Regions from separate parts of the Mesorhizobium sp. M8A.F.Ca.ET.165.01.1.1 genome, predicted to be linked through region 4. Evidence: predicted binding sites of a transcription regulator. Region 4 holds the regulator's gene; each other region holds the start of a gene.

Region 1 (3,119 bases), 240 kb from region 4:
AGCAATGTGGGCGCCGTCGACATCGGCGTCGGTCATGATGATCACGCGGTCGTAGCGCAAATCCTCGTCGCGATACTTTGACCGCGTGCCGCAGCCAAGCGCCTGGATCAGGTCCGATATCTGCTGGTTGGCGGCCAGCTTGTCATTGCCGGCGCTGGCGACGTTGAGGATTTTTCCGCGCAGCGGCAAGACGGCCTGGCTGGCACGGTCGCGCGCTTGCTTGGCGGAGCCGCCGGCGGAATCGCCTTCGACGATGAAGAGTTCGGCACCTGCCGCCGCGTTCTGTGTGCAGTCGGCGAGCTTGCCCGGCAAGCGCAGCTTGCGCACCGCACTCTTGCGCGACACCTCTTTTTCCTGGCGGCGGCGCACCCGTTCGTCAGCGCGCGCGATCACCCAGTCGAGCAGTTTCGAGGCTTCTTGCGGATTGTCGGCCAGCCAATGGTCGAACGGGTCGCGTATCGCGGTCTCGACGATGCGTATCGCTTCGATCGTCGCCAGCCTGTCCTTGGTCTGGCCGACGAATTCCGGCTCGCGGATGAACACCGACAGCATGCCGGCGGCCGAGATCATGACGTCTTCCGACGTGACGATCGAGGCGCGCTTGTTGCCGACGAGGTCGGCATAGGCCCGCAGGCCGCGCGTCAGGACGTTGCGGAAGCCGGCCTCGTGCGTGCCGCCTTCACCGGTCGGAATGGTGTTGCAGTAGGAATTGATGAAGCCGTCGCCGCCGAACCAGGTCACCGCCCACTCGAGCGAGCCATGGCCGCCTTGCCTGTCGCTCTTGCCGGCGAAGATTTCGCGCGTCACCTGGAATTCGTCGCCTAGCGACGCTTTCAGATAATCCTTGAGGCCGCCGGGAAAATGGAATTCCGCCTTGGCCGGCGTCTGATCCTTTTCCTTGATGAGGGAAGGATCGCAGGTCCAGCGGATTTCGACGCCGCCGAACAGATAGGCCTTGGAGCGCGTCATGCGGTAGAGCCGTGCCGGCTCGAAGGCCGCACCCTTGCCGAAGATCTGCTCGTCGGGATGGAAACGCGTCCTGGTGCCGCGGCGGTTGTGCACCTCGCCGAGGTGCTCCAGACCGCTTACCGGAATGCCGCGTGAAAACCGTTGGCGATAAAGCTGGCGGCCGCGCGCGACTTCGACCTCGAGATGGTCCGACAGGGCGTTGACGACGGAAACGCCGACGCCGTGCAGGCCACCGGAGGTCTCGTAGACCTTGGAATCGAACTTGCCGCCCGAATGCAGCGTCGTCATGATCACTTCGAGCGCCGGCTTCTTGAATTTCGGATGCGGATCGACCGGGATGCCGCGGCCATTGTCGGTGACGGTGAGATAGCCGTCGGCGGAAAGCTCGACATCGATGAAGGTGGCGTGGCCGGCAACCGCTTCGTCCATCGAATTGTCGATGACCTCGGCGAACAAATGGTGCATCGCCTTGTCGTCGGTACCGCCGATATACATGCCAGGCCGGCGGCGCACCGGCTCCAGGCCTTCGAGCACCTCGATGTCGGCGGCGCTGTAACCCTCGCTGCCATCCTTGGCCGCGGCCGGGCGCCTGGCGGCCGCTTGCACCAGCGGATCCGCTGGGCGCGCCGGCGCGCGAACCGGCTGCGGCTGCTTGTCGATGTTGCCGAAGAGATCGTTGTTGTCGTCCATGCCAACCATAAGGGTCCGGTGCTGCGAATCACCCGTCGATACTGCCACGCTTTTCGGCGCCAAGCGACGGAGGTTCCTGTTACGTTCGGGGATTTAGCCCTTCTTACCCTAAAACCATTCGATAACCAAGCGGGCGGAAATAGGTCGAATGCCACCGCACAAGATTCCTGATTCTTTAACAATGCCGACTAGCGTGAGCCCAACATAACAAGAAACTGCAGGCGTCAGGGGTTTAGGTGTGAGGGGCAAGGCCATAACGATGATCGGCATCGCCGCCGTTTTCGGCGCGATCTCGATCTTTGCCGCGGATTTCTGGGTCAAGAGCCAAGCCCAGGCCGATGCCCAGGAGAAGACGGCCTCGATCGCCGCTCCGGCCTCACCCAGGATCGAATTCAAGACGATCGTGGTGGCGACCGCGCCATTGCGTTATGGCATGGAGCTCGATCGCACCAAACTCAGCGAAATCCCGTGGCCGCAGGATTCCCTGCCGCAGGGCGCCTTTGCGACCATCGACGGGTTGCTCGGCGAAGGTGGCCGGGTCGTGCTGTCGCCGATCGAGGTCAACGAGCCGGTGCTGCTCACCAAGCTGTCCGGACCGAACGGCCGCGCGACGCTGTCCAATATGCTGACGCCCGGAATGCGGGCGGTCACCATCCGCACCGACGAGATCGCCGGCGTCGGCGGCTTCGTCACGCCGGGCGACCGGGTCGATGTCGTGCTGACCCGCGATGCCGGCGAAATCCAGGAAGTCGCCAAGAACGCGCAAGGCGCGGCCGGTTCGACCATCACCTCGGAAATCGTCGTTGCCGACGCCAAGGTGCTGAGCGTCGGGCAGGGCGCCGACGAGCGCCAGACGACGCCGCAGGTGGCCAATTCCGTGACCATCGAGGTGACGAGCGACGGCGCGCAGAAAGTGGCGCTGGCCCGCACCGTCGGCACGCTGTCGCTTTCGCTGCGCTCCGCCAGCGAAGGCGGCGACGGCAAGAACGGCGTCACCACCATCTCTTCCTTCGGCGGATCTGTGGCTTCCAAGGCCCAGGCGGCGGCCGGCTCCCTGTTCGATGCCGTCGCAAAGGAGCCGGAGAAGCCGAAGTTCAAGACGGTCATCGTGACACGCGGCACGCAGGCCGAGGAATACAAGGTTCCTTCGCGGGATCAGAAGTAAAGACCGGTGGGGACCGGGCGGGACGGGATAATGGCGATGCATACCCTATATCGAATGACGGATCGGTTGCGTTTGGTGCGCGCCTTGGCGATGGCGGCTTCACTGGCCGCGAGCGGCATGCTCGCCTTCGTCGGCGCGGCCAAGGCGGACAACGACATCGTCCATGTCTCGTCGACCAGGAATGCGTCGATCAAGGTCGCCAAGGGCAAGCCCAAGACGATCATGACGAGCGCGGCCTTCTACCAGATCGTCATCGGCGATCCGGAGATCGCCAACGTCAATCCGCTGACCGACA
Region 2 (3,119 bases), on a different contig from region 4:
GATCCGTTGGAAGCCTAGCTTGCGCAGTTCGGCCGCCGTCGAAGGCGCGATCCGCAACGCCTCGAGCGCGAGCGGTTCGAGGATCGATTGACCATGGCCGGCCGGTGCGATGCGGATGCGATGGCCGCCATAGCGGGCCATTGCATGCGCCGCACCCCAGCTGTCCGCGATCGCGGCGCGGGCGACGATGCCGGACATGGCCAGACGTCCGACCATGCCCTCGAGCATCATGGCCTCGCCGCCATGGAGATGGTCGGCGCCGGTCGTGTCGATGACGATCCCGTCGGGAGGGTCGGGCGCTAGGATCGGTGCAAATCGAAGCATCCAGACGGCGAGCCGCTCGAGCGCCTTGGCATCCGCTTGCGGATCGGCGTCCTGGATCGCGAGGTCCGGCACCAGCACCTGCGCCTTCGTCACGGGCATGCCGGGGCGCAGGCCGGCGACGAGTGCGGCGGCGTCGGCGGCGAGCACCAAGCGCCTGTTTTTATCGCGGCCGATCAGGACGAGCGGAGCCTCAGCTGGAGGCGCCCCATCGCCGGCCTTGCGCCGCACCCTGTCGGTCGGCCAGGTCGGCAGGAACAGCGAGACAACCCGTGCCATCGCACGCCTCCAATTCGAAATCGGCACTTTCGCCCGCGCGGGCGCGGATCAATTCGACCAGCCATCGGTGACGGCCGACGCCAGGTACAGGCAATGGCGCCGATGGCAGGACCGAGACGCGCCAGCGTGTCATGGCTGCCGTCGGCTGCCCGAAATCGGCCGCCTCCGCCTGCCGCCGCCATCTCCGCAGCGCGATGCCGATCGTGTGCGCTTCCTCGGCGGCAAGCTGCAGCCGCCGCGAAGCGGTCATGGTCAGGCGCGCGACCTCGCCGACGACCGCGCCCAGCCCGCCATGCCGGATGCCTTCCTCCATGCAGGCGAGGATCGTCTTGTCGTCGCCGGCCTCAACATAGATGACCCGGTCAGGTTTGAGGCCGGCCTGCGCCAGCGCTGGGGCGAACAAGTCTGGGCGGGTGATGCACCACAAGACCTTGCCCCGCGTTCGCGCCGCCACACCGCCGGCGAACAGCGCTGCTGCCGCACCGTCGATGGCGCCATTGCCGCCGCCTGCGATTTCATGCAGCGCGCCGAGCGCCAGTCCGCCGCCCGGGAGTCGTGCGTCGATTTCGGCTATTCCGAAAGGAAGTACAGATATGGCGCGCCGGCCTCGGCCCTCGATCTTCTCGATCCGCGCGCGCAATGACTCTATGGCGGGCTCCGGCCGCAAGATGGTGGTTGACCTCCAAGAAAGCGTATATAAGAATGTTCTCTATTTGTTCTACGATTGGTGAACGAGAGTCAAGTGGGCATCAGCGAGCCGCTGGCGTGTTTCGCGGCGCCGCTTGCGAAATTACAGGCTGCTTCGACAACACAAGGGCGGCGTTAAGCCTCATCTCAGCCGTTCAGCCCGTCATAGCGCGACTCCAGAAGCAGACGATCGTTCAGTATTCCTGCCGCATTCACTCGTTCACTGTTTTTTTGGGCGTTCCCAATCGTAGCTTTGGGCCGATTGACGTGTGAAGCCGTAGTCGCAGCATAATCTGATCGATTTCTCCTCCATTTCGAGAGTACGCATCATTCCACTGAAAGCGCGACTCAATTGCTTTGCCAACGATGTGCAATTCGCTACAAACTCTCCAGGGGGAGATTCCGTGCGCGAGACGATATTTGAACATGTTACGGTGTGGTGCCGATGAACCTGCTCGGCCTGCGCCTTATTGCGCAAATCATGAACTGGACCGATGACGGCGTGGCGACGGCCGAGTATACTTGGCTGCGGCTAATGGCCTCGACTAAATATGACGGCTACAGCGATTTCCGAGCGGGATCCCGCTTTATCGAAAACCTGGCAATCTGGCTGAAACAGTTCGATGCCGAGGACCGCCAGACGGCCTATGATTTCATTAAGCACCGGCTCGTCTACATCTCCAATGCAGAGCTTTATCGCGTGATCGAGGCCTTTTATCCAGAAACGGTGACGCCGCATCTGCGGCGCCTTGCCGCCAAGCAGGCCGGCATCCCACCCCATGAGGTTTGGGGCAGCAGCGATGGGGTCGCAGCCTTCAAGCGGATTAAGCGACGCTCGCTATTCATAGGCATGAGCGACGGCAGCCGTATCGACATCATGCGGCGCGCCAACAGCGGCCGCATCACCCAGGAGCAGGTCGTGCCGATGATGAATATCGGCATCGAGAAATGGCTCGATCTTGCGAAGAAAATCAAGGAAGCCGACGCTGGCGACGAGCAGTTCGAGCATGTCTACCTGATCGACGATTTCACCGGCTCAGGTACGACCTTCATTCGCTTCAAGGATGGCGAGTGGAAGGGCAAGCTGCAAAAATTCAACGACATGCTGATCGGTGCGCGCAAGGCGGTTGAGGCACAGGGAAAGACCTTTCCGATCGTCGAGAATTACGCGCTGCATATTCATCATTATATCTCGACCACCCAGGCGCACGAGGCGCTACTCCAACGCACCAAATTGGCCAATCTCGAATGGGCGGACCGAACCTTCGGGTCAATCGATGTGACCCAGGGCACCTTGCTGCCCGCCTCGCTCAAACTCAATCCAGGCGCTGACGACGCCGTCATCGCGCTTTGCGAAAAGTACTATAATCACGCTCTCTACCTTCGGCTGATCGAACATGCTGGCGAGGCAGAGCAGGCCGATCTCAAGATGGGTTATGCCGACTGCGCCTTGCCGCTTATCCTTGAGCACAACACACCTAACAACAGCATTCCACTACTCTGGGCGGAAACGACCAATGAAAATGGTCACGCGATGCAGCCCTTGTTTCGTCGGCGTGATAGGCACGGCTGACCATGGCAAATCCATTTCTCCGCCGCGCCACCGAATACATTCGTGACGACACTACTTTCCTGGAGATCGTGAGTCCGGCGCCACTCACCACATTCCTGGCCGAGCATCCTCGCAAGGCCGACATTTTTGATCTGCCCATCCGCATTGTCGGCGCGCCGGGAAGCGGCAAAACCATGCTGGCCATGCTGGCCGAGTTTCGCCTCGTCGAAACGATCCTGCGCGACCCCACCAACGACACTAACAAGCAGCTTTCCATAGC
Region 3 (3,119 bases), on a different contig from region 4:
ATTCCTCCCGACTCGCCCAAATCTTCCGAAGGCGACAGGCCTTCGGACAGCGTCGAGCGAAGCAGTTTCAGCCGTTCCATGCGGCCGCCAAATTCAATTTCGGACCAGGCGCCGGGAAAGGGCGACAGGCCACGAATGTGATTGTGGACATCGGCCGCAGGCCGCGTCCAGTCCACGCGCGTCTCGGATTTATCGATTTTCCTGGCGTTAGTCACCCCTTCGGCCGCTTGCGCGGTAAATGTCAGGGTATTCCGTTCCAGCCGTGCCAGCGCTTCCACCATCAGGGCAGCGCCAACGCTCATCAATCGATCATGCAGATCGCCGGCTGTCATATCGGGGTCGATGGCGCATTTTTCAAGCAATGCCACCGGTCCGGTGTCCAGGCCCTCCTCCATGCGCATCACCATCATGCCGCTTTCCAGGTCTCCTGCCATGATGGCCCGCTGGATGGGGGCGGCGCCGCGCCAGCGCGGCAAAAGCGATGCATGGCCGTTGATGCAGCCGAGCCGGGGTGCCTCCAGAACCGCCCTGGGCAGAAGCAAACCATAGGCGACGACCACGGCGATATCGGCGCCAAGCGCTGTAAAGGCGGCCTGTTCGGTCTCGCCTTTCAACGATGCCGGCGTGCGCACCTCGATACCCAACCGCTCGGCCTCGCGCTGCACCGGCGACGGCGTCAGCTCGAGCCCGCGCCGGCCCGCGGCGCGCGGCGGCTGCGTGTAGACGGCGGCGACATCATGTCCCACTTCGGCAATGGCGCGCAGCGTCGGCACCGAAAACCCCGGCGTACCCATGAAGATGACACGAAGGGGCATTTCCCCTATCCCACCAGTTTGCCTGGCGCCTTGTCCTTGGCGAGCTTCCTGAACTTCTTCACCACCATGTCGCGCTTCAACTTGGAGATATGGTCGATGAACAGCACGCCGTTGAGGTGGTCGATCTCGTGCTGCAGGCAGGTCGCCATCAGGCCCTCGGCCTCCATCTCCTGCAGCGTGCCGTCGCGGTCGAGATATTTGACCCGCACCGAAGCCGGGCGCTCGACCTCGGCATAGTAATCCGGGATCGACAGGCAGCCTTCCTCGTAGACCGACCGCGCGTCGGCGCTTTCGAGAATCTCCGGGTTGATGAAGACATGCGGCGCCGGCGTTTCGTCTTCCTTGGCAAGGTCGATCACCAGCATGCGCAGCGGTTCGCCGATCTGGATTGCCGCCAGCCCGATGCCGGGCGCGTCATACATGGTCGCCAGCATGTCGTCGGCCAGTTTGCGCAAGGACGCGTCGACGCGCTCCACCGGCTTGGAAACCTGGCGCAGGATGGGGTCGGGAAGGATGATGAGCGGCTTGATCGGCATGGCGTTTCACCTAAGACCTCCAAGGAAAGGCGTCAACCGGTGCGCCTGAGCCTCGTTCACGTTTTGATCTGTGCCAGCCCGCCGAATCGGCTATGCTGTCCACATGAATGATCTCAGCACCATCTTTTCGGAGCCTGTCGTACGGCTCGGCGCCTCGACAATCACGCTGGGTCACGCGCTGGCCTTCGGCGCCTTGCTGTTTCTCGGCTTGTTCGTGGCGCTCGTCGTTGCGCTGTGGCGGTCGGCCAAGGCGCGCGGGGTCGCCGCCGCGGAGGCCGCCGACCATGCCCGCGACGCCGAGACACGCATGGCTGGTATTTTGCAGTCGCAGGCTGAAATGCAGGGCCGCATGGGGGCCATCGCCGAAGTGTTCGGCGCCCGGCAGGCCGAATTGACGCAATCGATCGGCCAGCGCCTCGACGCCATGACCGGCCGCATCGGCCAGACCATGACCGAGCAGACCAAATCCACGCATGAGAGCCTGGCGAAACTGCAGGAGCGGCTGGCGGTCATCGACACCGCGCAAGGCAACATCCAGTCGCTGGCCGGCCAGGTCGTGCAGCTGCAGGCGATCCTCTCCAACAAGCAGACCCGCGGCGCCTTCGGCCAGTCGCGCATGGAGGCGATCGTCGCCGACGGCCTGCCGCATGGGGCCTATGAATTCCAGGCGACGCTGTCGAACGGCAGCCGGCCGGACTGCCTGGTGAAAATGCCGAACGGCGCGCCGTCACTTGCCATCGACGCCAAATTTCCGCTGGAAGCATGGAATGCCATCCGCGCCGCCGACGGCGCCGACCTGCAGAAGGTCGCGGCCCAGGCCTTTCGCCGCGACATCGAGGTCCATGTTCGCGACATTTCGGAAAAATACCTGCTCCAGGGCGAGACGCAGGACACGGCCTTCATGTTCGTGCCGTCGGAATCGGTGTTCGCCGAAATCCATGAGAATTTCGAGGCGGTCGTGCAGAAGGCGCACCGCGCCCGCGTCATCATCGTCTCGCCTTCGCTGCTGATGCTGTCGATCCAGGTCATCCAGGCGATCCTCAGGGATGCCCGCATGCGCGAGCAGGCGCATCTGATCCAGGGCGAAGTCATCAGGCTGATGGAAGATGTCCAGCGCGTCGACGAGCGGGTGCGCAAATTGCAGGGCCATTTCGGCCAGTCGGCCAAGGACATCGAAGACATCCTCGTCTCGACCTCGAAAGTGACCAAGCGCGGCCAGAAGATCGAGGCGCTGGAGTTCGGAGAAGGCGAGCCCGACGTCCCACACGGCGCCCCCGCCAAGGTGGAGGCCGCACCGCGCGTGGCTGATTCCAAGACGGGACAGCTGAGGCTGAGGGTTGTCGAAGATGGAGAGTAGTCGCTCGACGCCAGAGATTAGCGAAGCGTCTATCCCATCGTCATTCTAGGGCGGAGCAAGGAGCGGAGCGACGCGCGCAGACCCTAGAATCCATGCCGCGACCGCGGCGCGCCGCAACAGTGCAGAATTCCGTTCCACGGCATCCTTCGGCAAGGTCACGGCATGGATCCTCGGGTCAAGCCCGAGGATGACGAAGCGATAGGAGGCTTCGCTAATCGCAGAGGTCTTGTGGGAGCCTACTAACCCTACTGCTCTTCCACCGTCGTCATGCCCTCGAATTCCGGAAGCCAGTGCAGCGCCGACCGGTGCCATTTCTGGTGTCTCGGGACCAGGTCCTGACGCTGCCGCGAGGTCCCGACCCTGATCCCATAGACCTTCGGACCGTCGCCGACCGATGTCGCATAAAGGTGC
Region 4 (3,119 bases):
GACTTTTCCGCGCGCCGGCCGGTGAAGAAATATGCGGCCGCCGCCGCACTTTTCTCGATCGCCGCCTATCTCGTCATTTCCGGTGTCGTCGTTGCGGCCGAACGCAGCTTCATCATGCTGGCGGTGATGCTGATTGCCGTCTTGTTCGATCGCGCGGCGCTCACCATGCGCAACCTGGCCATCTCGGCGATCGCCGTTATCCTGGTTTCCCCGCACGAGGTCGTCGGCCCGAGCTTCCAAATGTCGTTCGCGGCAACCGCGGCCCTTGTTGGCGCCTATGCCGGCTGGGCGGACCACCGCGCTGGTAAGACGAGGCCACCGTCGCCAAAGCGGTCACTACCCGGGTTCCTGACGCGAAAATTCCTGCTGGCGACAGGTGGATTGGCCATGACCTCCATCATTGCCGGCAGCGCGACGGCGCTGTTTGCCATCTGGCATTTCCAGCGCGTATCGCCGCTCAGCCTGTTCGCCAATCTGGCCGTCATGCCGATCGTGTCGGTGGTCGTCATGCCTTTTGCGGTCCTCAGTTCGCTGGCGATGCCCTTCGGCGCCGACGGCCCGTTTCTCTACGTGATGGGCAAAGGCCTGACAGCGATGATCGCCGTATCGTCATGGATATCGGAGCGCTCGCCAATCGATGGGGTAGGTCTGATCTCGCAGCAATCCGTGCTGCTGGTGGCCGTCGCGCTGGTCATCGCGACGATGGCGACGACCTGGCTGCGGCTCGCGGCACTGCCATTCGCACTTGCCGGTCTGTTGACTGTGTCGGACATACGCACGCCCGATGTGCTGATCTCGGAAGACGCACGGCTGGTCGCACTGCCGATAGGCAATGGCGAACTGGCCGTCAACCGGGAACGTCCGAACGAATTCGCGGCCGACAACTGGAAACGCGCTCTGGTCTCCGAAACAATCGTCAAACCGGAAATGTTCGACAAGGCGGACGGGCAATTCGATATTGCCGCTCCCACCGACCTGCCGCAGGGATCGCCGTTCTATTGCCGCGAAGGCCTTTGCCTTGCCAGGCACCCTTCCGGCGCGATCGTCGCCTATGTCGAGGATCGCAAGAACACCTGGAAAGCCTGCGCCTTCGCCGACCTGATCGTCGTCAATGACGCGACCGCCTATGACGCCTGCCACAATCCGCTGGTTGTCGTCGTCACGAAACGGCAGCTCGCCCGCAAGGGAAGTGCTGCCGTCTTCTTCGATCCCCAGTCGGCCACAACCCCGGCTGTGATCGAATTCGCTGTCGACGGACCATACCGGCCCTGGCACGAGCAGCGAAAATTCTCACGCGAGGCGAGGGGGCTGCCGCCCTATAAGAGGGGGCTGCCGCCCTATAAAAAGCCAGACAAGTCCGATGGCAAACCGGCTCAGTAGCGCCTGATCAGCCCGACCAGCTTGCCTTGTACCTTGACTCTGTCCGGCCCGAAAATGCGCGTTTCGTAGGCTGGATTGGCGGCTTCGAGCGCGATCGAGGCGCCTTTACGGCGGAACCGCTTCAGCGTCGCTTCCTCCTCGTCGACCAGCGCCACGATGATTTCGCCCGGACTTGCCGTGTTGGCATTGCGGATGATGACCGTGTCGCCGTCGAAGATACCAGCCTCGATCATCGAGTCACCCTTGACCTCCAGCGCATAGTGCTCGCCGCCCATGATCATATCCGGCGGCACCGAGATCGAATGCGTCTGATGCTGGATGGCATCGATCGGCACACCGGCGGCGATACGGCCCATGACCGGGATGGACACGGCTGAAACCACATCGTCGTCATTGCCGGCCGCGGGCAGACGCGAAGGCGCCGTTGCCGGCTTGAGCTGGCGGCCAAGATTGTTTTGACCAAGGCTGCCCTGGATGACGCTGGGCGAAAATTTCTTTGCCGCGTTCAGGCCGGGCGCGATCGAATCCGGCAGCCGCAGCACCTCCAGCGCGCGCGCCCGATTGGGTAGCCGGCGAATGAAGCCGCGTTCCTCCAGCGCCGTGATCAGGCGATGAATCCCGGATTTGGAGGCAAGATCGAGCGCTTCCTTCATCTCGTCGAAGGAGGGCGGTATCCCGCTTTCCTTGAGCCGTTCGTGGATGAACATCAGCAGTTCATGTTGCTTGCGTGTCAGCATGGCGGCCCCCAAGGCATTGAACGAAGGTCTGAACCAGAATCGAAAAAACAAACCCAGAACAAACACTATCTGTTCCAGTTGTGTTCCGCAACCGTTTAAAGTTTAATGAATTTGTTAAGGCTGCGGATGTTTTTTGTCCGCTACGGCGGGCAGAAGCCGACCTTTTCCGCCATCGGCAGGCCCATTGAAATCGTTATGGTTAATGGCCTGTGGCCCATCCGCTCCCGAGTTTGGCGTCAGCCGTTCGGAAGGCTTTCCCCGGGCGGATTGTATAATTTATCGGTCCATTATTCGCGGAACGAAACGAAACCAAAACGCCAACGACTGGCAGCTTCGGGGCAGCGATGGACCCAGGCGTCCGGCCCCACTCCGACCAACGCGTGCGAATAGGTGTCGCGGAAGCGCCGGAGTCATCCCGAACCAGCTTTCAAGCTGCCGGCGCGGGCGGCGTATTTGGTCGCGCCGCTGTCTTCGCTGTGGACATAGACGTGCAGGGTGTAGCCGATATGGGCCACCATCAGCGCCTTGGCCCGCTCGACGTCACGATCGAGTGCCGCTTCCATGATCGCGGTATGGTGTTCGATCGCAATCGCTTCGCGCAGCGCCTCCATCGCCTCTTCGTAGCCATCCTTGAGGCCGGCCGCGGCCCGCAATGTCGGCGCCAGACCAAGAAAGCGATGATGCCGGCGCAATTGATCCGAGATCGTCGAGCGGAAACGCAACAGCCAATCGCATGTGGCGGCACTCAGCAGCGCCGCATGGAAAGCCTCGTGATTCTCGTCCCATTTGTCGACCGCCGCATCCGACGGATCGTCGACGGCGGTCTTGCAACGGGAGAGCCGGTAGTGGGCGGTGACCACGGCATCTTCCCATTCCTTGCCGCCTTTCTCCATCGATTCGAGGAACAGGGGGATCTCGACCACCATCCTGGCGCGCGCCAGGTCCTCCAGTTCGGCCCGCGACACCCGAGCCACGGTAAAACCGCGATTGCTGATGGCGGTG

The links. Region 4 encodes LexA, which represses DNA repair genes until DNA is damaged. Its sites were predicted from a motif close to TGTTCNNNNTGTGTTCNG; they were not measured.
Region 1: parE (DNA topoisomerase IV subunit B) is a predicted target of LexA. The motif match lies at 1,731-1,748, and genes of this name have one in related genera.
Region 2: EN808_RS28405 (ImuA family protein) is a predicted target of LexA. The motif match lies at 1,304-1,321, and genes of this name have one in related genera.
Region 3: EN808_RS24175 (DNA recombination protein RmuC) is a predicted target of LexA. The motif match lies at 1,405-1,422, and genes of this name have one in related genera.

What each region holds. Positions count from the first base shown of each region.
Region 1 is NZ_SRTH01000003.1:392,572-395,690, forward strand. Features, by position in the region: gene parE (DNA topoisomerase IV subunit B) at 1-1,659, opposite strand, end outside; gene cpaB (Flp pilus assembly protein CpaB) at 1,898-2,824, shown strand; gene EN808_RS11235 (type II and III secretion system protein family protein) at 2,915-3,119, shown strand, end outside.
Region 2 is NZ_SRTH01000015.1:18,479-21,597, forward strand. Features, by position in the region: gene EN808_RS28400 (DUF6504 family protein) at 1-600, opposite strand, end outside; gene EN808_RS28405 (ImuA family protein) at 515-1,267, opposite strand; gene EN808_RS28410 (hypothetical protein) at 1,733-2,860, shown strand; gene EN808_RS28415 (hypothetical protein) at 3,034-3,119, shown strand, end outside.
Region 3 is NZ_SRTH01000010.1:160,798-163,916, forward strand. Features, by position in the region: gene fmt (methionyl-tRNA formyltransferase) at 1-815, opposite strand, end outside; gene def (peptide deformylase) at 821-1,351, opposite strand; gene EN808_RS24175 (DNA recombination protein RmuC) at 1,455-2,708, shown strand; gene EN808_RS24180 (GFA family protein) at 2,954-3,119, opposite strand, start outside.
Region 4 is NZ_SRTH01000003.1:636,094-639,212, forward strand. Features, by position in the region: gene EN808_RS12390 (ComEC/Rec2 family competence protein) at 1-1,380, shown strand, start outside; gene lexA (transcriptional repressor LexA) at 1,374-2,117, opposite strand; gene EN808_RS12400 (GntR family transcriptional regulator) at 2,528-3,119, opposite strand, start outside.